2 regions of the Rhizobium sp. CF142 genome follow, and region 1 is predicted to be linked to the other one. Evidence: riboswitches for the same ligand, from Rfam matches in the RefSeq annotation. Region 1 holds a riboswitch; the other holds the start of a gene.
The links. Region 1 has a riboswitch for S-adenosylmethionine ahead of metA (homoserine O-acetyltransferase MetA). Riboswitches for the same ligand answer to the same signal wherever they lie in the genome.
Positions count from the first base shown of each region.

Region 2: linked by a shared signal. The riboswitch ahead of PMI11_RS21685 (O-succinylhomoserine sulfhydrylase) and the one ahead of metA (homoserine O-acetyltransferase MetA) in region 1 are both predicted to bind S-adenosylmethionine.

Region 1 covers NZ_AJWE01000124.1:34,375-37,607, reverse strand. Annotated here, with positions in the region: gene PMI11_RS31130 (ABC transporter ATP-binding protein/permease) at 1-1,517, opposite strand, end outside; SAM riboswitch at 1,666-1,743, shown strand; gene metA (homoserine O-acetyltransferase MetA) at 1,791-2,714, shown strand; gene PMI11_RS31120 (aldose epimerase family protein) at 2,855-3,233, shown strand, end outside.
Region 2 covers NZ_AJWE01000098.1:113,413-116,645, forward strand. Annotated here, with positions in the region: tRNA gene PMI11_RS21675 (tRNA-Gly) at 431-504, opposite strand; gene PMI11_RS21680 (2'-deoxycytidine 5'-triphosphate deaminase) at 564-1,658, opposite strand; SAM riboswitch at 1,732-1,810, shown strand; gene PMI11_RS21685 (O-succinylhomoserine sulfhydrylase) at 1,857-3,041, shown strand; gene apaG (Co2+/Mg2+ efflux protein ApaG) at 3,230-3,233, shown strand, end outside.

The DNA.
Region 1 (3,233 bases):
TCGAGGCGGGCGACCAGCGAATGCAAGCCGGCAGCCTCAAGCGCAGCTTCGATGGCCGCCGTGTCATAGGCTTCGGGTTTTTCGGGGAATGCGATTGCCTCGCGCAGCGTTCCGCCCGGCACATAGGCAACCTGAGGGATGAACAGGATGTCGTCAATCGGCGGCAGGCCTATTGTGCCTTTGCCGCAGGGCCAGAGGCCGGCCATGGCCTGGAAGAGCAGGCGGCGGTTCACGCTGTGATCGCCGTTGATCATGACCTTTTCGCCGGCCCTGATCGTCACATCCGTTTCACGCATCTGGAAGCCGCCGCAATCATCGATATCCTCGCCAAGCTTGGCCATGATGACGATATCCTTCAGCGTCAACCTGTCGGGCGCGGTTTCCTCGTAGACGATTGCGTCCTTCAAATCGAAGCCGTCATCCATCTCCTGAAGCGCCTGGCGGAAATCGGTGACGCGCATCAGCGTGGCGCGCCATTCGGCAATCGGGCCGAAGTTGGCGACATACCAGCGCAGCGCCGTATTGACCTGGTTGAAGGCGCCAACCGACATCATCAGCTGGCCGAAAGTGAGCCCGCCGGAGAAATAAGCGGGGGCTGCAACAATGATCGGGATAACGATAACCAGCCAGCCATAACCCGCCGAGACCCAGGTCAAGTTGGTATTGGCCATGGCGAGCCGCTTGATCACGGTAAGGACGTTGCTGATATCGCCGTTGATGCGCTTGCGCTCGTTCTCTTCGCCGCGCGCCACTGTTATCGCCGGCATGTTCTCGTTGGCATGCATCAGCGCAAAGCGCAGTTCGGCTTCCTTCGAGAACCGGTCGGCATTGAGCTTGACGAGCTTGCGGCCAACGACCTGGCTCAATAGCGAGGCCGATGCGGCGTAGAAGATCGCCGCCCAGACCATGTAGCCGGGGATGGTGAAGCTGTGGCCGCTGATATGGAAGATGAAGCCGCTCGAAAGTTCCCACAAGACGCCGATGAAACTGACGAGCAGGATGGTCGATTGCAAGAGGCCGAGAGCGAGGTTGGTAGTGCTTTCGGCAAGATTGCGGGAATCTTCGTGAAGGCGCTGGTCCGGGTTAACGCCGAGGATGCCGATGGTGGAGAGCTTGAGGGCGCGCTTGCGCTCCAGCCACTGATCGACGAGATCGCGCGAGAGGCCTTCGCGCATGTAGAGGGCCGTCATCTGATTCAGCCATGCCTGCAGCACGTTTAGCAGCAACAGCGCGCCAGCGATCATCGCGAAGACTTCGAGCTGGCGGAAGAACTCGCCGAGATCACGACGCTCGAGGGAATCGTAGAAGGGGGCGTTCCATTCGTTGAGGATCACCTGTCCGTAGGCGGTTGCCAGGATGATAATGACAAGCAGAACCGCGAGCGCGACGACTTTGCCGCGGACCTGCGAATTCCAGAATGCGGAGAACATCACTCCAAGCCGATATGTCAGGCTGAGATCATACCCCACCCGGTCCTGACTCTGGATGCCCTTCCCTCCTTTTACGTCATTTTTCATTATTTTTTTCCAAAATCGCCCATCACACCATTAATAACATGGGGGCGTTACTGGTCCATCAACAGATTCCACCACCCATAAAGAAAGCGTGATGGTTTGTGCAGCTGTCTCTATTGACAGTTGATTCGCAGCGCGACTGGCGCTAATTAAGATGGCTCGTGGTGATTTGGCCGGCCGGCTTGCAGCCACGTTAAATAAGTCGCTAAAGGGCCGCGTGCGGACCGGTAGCGATTCTTTCGCCGCCGGTTTTTTATTTTGATCGAGTTGACCGCAATGCCCATCAAGATTCCCGATACGCTGCCCGCCTTCGAAACCCTCGTGAACGAGGGCGTGCGGGTGATGACCGAAACGGTGGCGATCCGCCAGGATATCCGCCCGCTGCAGATCGGGCTGCTCAACCTCATGCCGAACAAGATCAAGACCGAAGTGCAGATGGCGCGCCTGGTCGGCGCTTCGCCGCTGCAGGTGGAATTCTCGTTGGTCCGTGTCGGCAACCACAAGGCCAAGAATACTTCTGAAGAACATCTGCTCGCCTTCTACCAGACCTGGGAGGAAGTGAAGCACCGCAAGTTTGACGGCTTCATCATCACGGGTGCGCCGATCGAGACGCTGCCTTACGAGGACGTTACCTATTGGAAGGAAATGCAGCAGATTTTCGACTGGACGCAGACAAACGTCCATTCGACCATGAATGTCTGCTGGGGTGCGATGGCAGGGATTTATCATTTCCACGGCGTGCCGAAGTATGAACTGAAGGAAAAGGCCTTCGGCGTCTACCGTCACCGCAATCTCAAACCCTCTTCCGTTTATCTCAACGGTTTCTCTGATAATTTCGAGGTTCCGGTGTCGCGCTGGACCGAGGTGCGCCGGGCCGACATCGAGAAGGTCGACGGCCTCGAGATCCTGATGGAATCGAGCGAGATGGGCGTCTGTCTCGTCCACGAGCCAAAGGGTCGGCGGCTTTATATCTTCAATCACGTCGAATATGATTCCACGTCTCTTTCGGACGAATATTTCCGCGACGTGAATGCCGGCGTGCCGATCAAGATGCCGCACAATTACTTCCCGCATAACGATCCGGCGCTCGCGCCGCAGAACCGCTGGCGCAGCCATGCGCATCTGCTTTTCGGCAACTGGATCAATGAGATCTACCAGACGACGCCCTACGATATCGAAGAGATCGGCTCGGACATCTGAGCGTCACCGGTCTGGTTTAGAAATAACGCCGTCGCAGAAATGCGACGGCGTTTTGTTTTCCGGCACTGCCCGGTTGCGGTTTGCGGCGAATGGGGGCAGGTTCCGGTTCCAGAATTCTAGGGATGGAGTGAGCGTCGATCATGGCGGACAAGTTGGAACGGGAAGTTTTCGGACAGACGAAGGACGGGGAGACCGTCCATCGCGTCGTCATCCGCGGCGGCGGACTGACGGTCAAGGTGTTGAGCTGGGGCGCAGTGATCCAGGATATCAGGCTCGAGAGCCATAATGCCCCGCTGGTGCTCGGCTTCGAGGATTTAGGCAGCTACCTCGCGCATTCGCCTTTCTTCGGCGCTACGCCGGGACGCTGTGCCAACCGCATCGGCGACGGCAAGTTCACACTCGACGGCAAGGACTACCAGCTCGAATTGAACGAGAAGGGTGTCACGCATCTTCACGGCGGCAGCAACAATATCGGTACGCTCGTTTGGACGATCGTCGAGCATGAGACCGACCGTGTCG
Region 2 (3,233 bases), on a different contig from region 1:
ACCTAAAATGACGCTCAGCGTCGGTTTCTCGCCTTCCCATAAGGCAAGAGAAAAAATCGCGGATTTTGTGGAAATATATGTCTCATCGCCACGCGCTACAGTATTGCGCGTAGAGGCACATTGTCGAAAACATATATTAGTAATATATAATTATAACATATCCTACTCGCTGTCAAGTAGTGGCGATCAGGAATACAATAAGGGGTTGGCCGTGACTTGCCACCCGGTCCTCGGGAAAACAAACTTCCATTTGAAACCGCATAACTTCTGCAAATATGATATCGCGGCTGATACCAGCCGGCCTCAACATGAAGTCGTGGCTCACGTTATCGATGACCAGCAAGCAAGTCTTGATCAGCCTTGCAGTGGCGGTTCACGACAATAAGACCGGCCTTTGACGTCCCGCCCTTCAAGCTTGGGAAGGGGAAGCTGGAGCGGGTGAAGGGAATCGAACCCTCGTATTCAGCTTGGGAAGCTGCTGCTCTACCATTGAGCTACACCCGCCTGATGCTTGAGACTTCCAACAGATGGCCGCCGCTGTCAAGTGACGGCGCCATCGGGCATCAGATGCGGAAGTGCTTCGACAGTTTGAGGCCCTGGGCCTGATAGTTGGAGCCGAGGCCTGAGCCATAAAGGCTCGACGGCTGTTCCTGCATGTGTTCGTAGATCAGGCGGCCGACGATCTGGCCGTCTTCCAGGATGAAGGGCACTTCGTGGCTGCGCACTTCCAGCACGGCGCGGCTGCCGCGGCCGCCGGCCGGGGCGTGGCCGAAGCCCGGGTCGAAGAAGCCGGCATAGTGGACGCGGAATTCGCCGACGAGCGGATCGAAGGGGGTCATTTCCGCCGCATAGTGCGGAGGAACGTGTACGGCCTCACGCGAGACGAGGATATAGAACTCATCCGGATCGAGGATCAGTTCGGTGCGGCCGCGACTGTAGAGCGGTTCCCAGAAGTCGAAGATATCGTGCTGGGCCTTCTTGTCGACGTCGACGACGGCGGTGTGGTGTTTGCCGCGATAGCCGATCAGGCCTTCCTCGTCGCCCGCCAGATCGATCGACAGCGCAATGCCGCCGCCGGAGACGTTCGGCTGCTTGGCGGCGACGAGCGTTTCCGTCGCGTGTAGCTTCAGAAGCTCCGGCTCGCCCAGAACCGAATGGCCGACGCGGAAGCGGATCTGCGACAGGCGCGAGCCGCGGCGTACGACGATGGGGAAGGTGCGCGGGCTGATTTCGAGATAGAGCGGGCCGGAATAGCCTGATGGGATCTTGTCGAATTCCTGCGCGTAATCGGTGATGACGCGCGTGAAAATATCGAGGCGGCCGGTCGAGCTCTTCGGATTGGCCGAGGCCGACATGTCGGCCGGCAGATCGAGGCGCTCCATCAGCGGCACGATGTAGACGCAGCCGGTTTCCAGCACCGCGCCTTCGCTGAGGTCGATGACATGCAGGCTCAGCCGGTCGAGCTTGTCTGCGACAAGGTGAGAAGGGCCGGGCATGAAGCTGGCGCGCACCCGGAACGCCTTGGCGCCCAGCCGCAGATCCAGGCTGGCAGGCTGGATCTGGTCACGATCCAGCTCACGCTCGCTTTGAAGACGCCCCGTTTCAAACAGCGCGGCAATTGCGCGGTCGGCCAAAATTCCAGTTTCGCGAGCCATCATGCTCCATCCATAATTTGCCGCCGACAAAACCAAAGTCGGGGAATTGACGCAAGCGCAGAACGGCAGTATTGCAAATTTATCCCGTGGTGATTTGGCCGGTCGGCTTGCAGCCACGTTAAATAAGTGGCTAAAAAGACCGGGTTGAAAACCGGTCTGCTTTTGCGGCCGGTTTTTTTGTTGTTTGAAAGTGGTGATGGCATGAGCAAGACTTGGCGCCCGGCAACCCAACTCGTTCACGGCGGAACGCTCCGCTCGCAGTACGGCGAGACATCAGAGGCAATCTATCTCACGCAGGGTTTCGTCTACGATACGTCGGAAGCGGCGGAAGCGCGCTTCAAGGGCGAGACCGACGGTTTCATCTATGCGCGCTACGGCAGCCCCACCAATGATATGTTCGAAAAGCGCATGTGCATGTTGGAAGGCGCCGAAGATGCCCGCGCCACGGCATCCGGCATGGCCGCCGTTACCGCCGCCATCCTCTGCCAGCTGAAGGCCGGCGACCATATCGTTGCAGCGCGCGCCCTCTTCGGCTCCTGCCGCTGGGTGGTCGAGACGCTGGCGCCGAAATACGGCATCGACTGCACGCTGGTCGACGGCCGCTACCTCGAAAACTGGGAAAAGGCTGTTACACCGAAGACCAAGGTGTTCTTCCTGGAAAGCCCGACCAACCCGACGCTGGAAGTGGTCGATATTGCCGGCGTCGCCAAGCTCGCCAACCAAATCGGCGCAAAGGTCGTCGTCGACAACGTGTTTGCGACCCCGCTCTTCCAGAAGCCGCTGGAGCTCGGCGCTCATATCGTCGTCTATTCCGCGACCAAGCATATTGACGGTCAGGGCCGCTGCCTCGGTGGCGTCGTTCTTTCCGACAAGGAATGGATCGACGAGAACCTGCATGACTATTTCCGCCATACCGGTCCGGCCATGTCGCCGTTCAATGCCTGGACGCTTCTGAAGGGCATCGAGACGCTGCCGCTGCGCGTCAAGCAGCAAACGCAGAATGCCGCAAAGATCGCCGACTTCCTCGCCGATCAGAGCAAGGTCGCCAAGGTCATCTATCCCGGCCGCAAGGACCATCCGCAGGCGGATATCATCGCCAAGCAGATGACGGGCGGCTCGACGCTCGTCTGCTTCGAGCTGAAGGGCGGCAAGGATGCGGCGTTCGCGCTGCAGAATGCGCTGGAGATCGTCAAGATCTCCAACAATCTCGGCGACTCCAAGAGCCTGATCACGCATCCGGCCACGACCACGCACAAGAACCTGACGGACGAAGCCCGCGCCGAACTCGGCATTTCGCCGGGCACGGTACGCCTCTCGGCCGGCATCGAAGACACGGACGATCTGGTCGAGGATTTCGCCCGCGCTCTGGCCAAGGTTTCGGCCTGAGCATCAAGGCACGGCCGCGGAAAGCACCGCGGCCGTAGCATTTGCCTTGAAATTAACACTGAGAGTTAGGCTTAATGAACGAAAGGCGGTCCAACCGGGGGTGGTGAGGCCGCGATCACTGTACCGTTTCTTGACGGCAGAGGCCTCTTATAAGATACGGGTAACATATCCTGACTAAGGTGTAAGGCATGT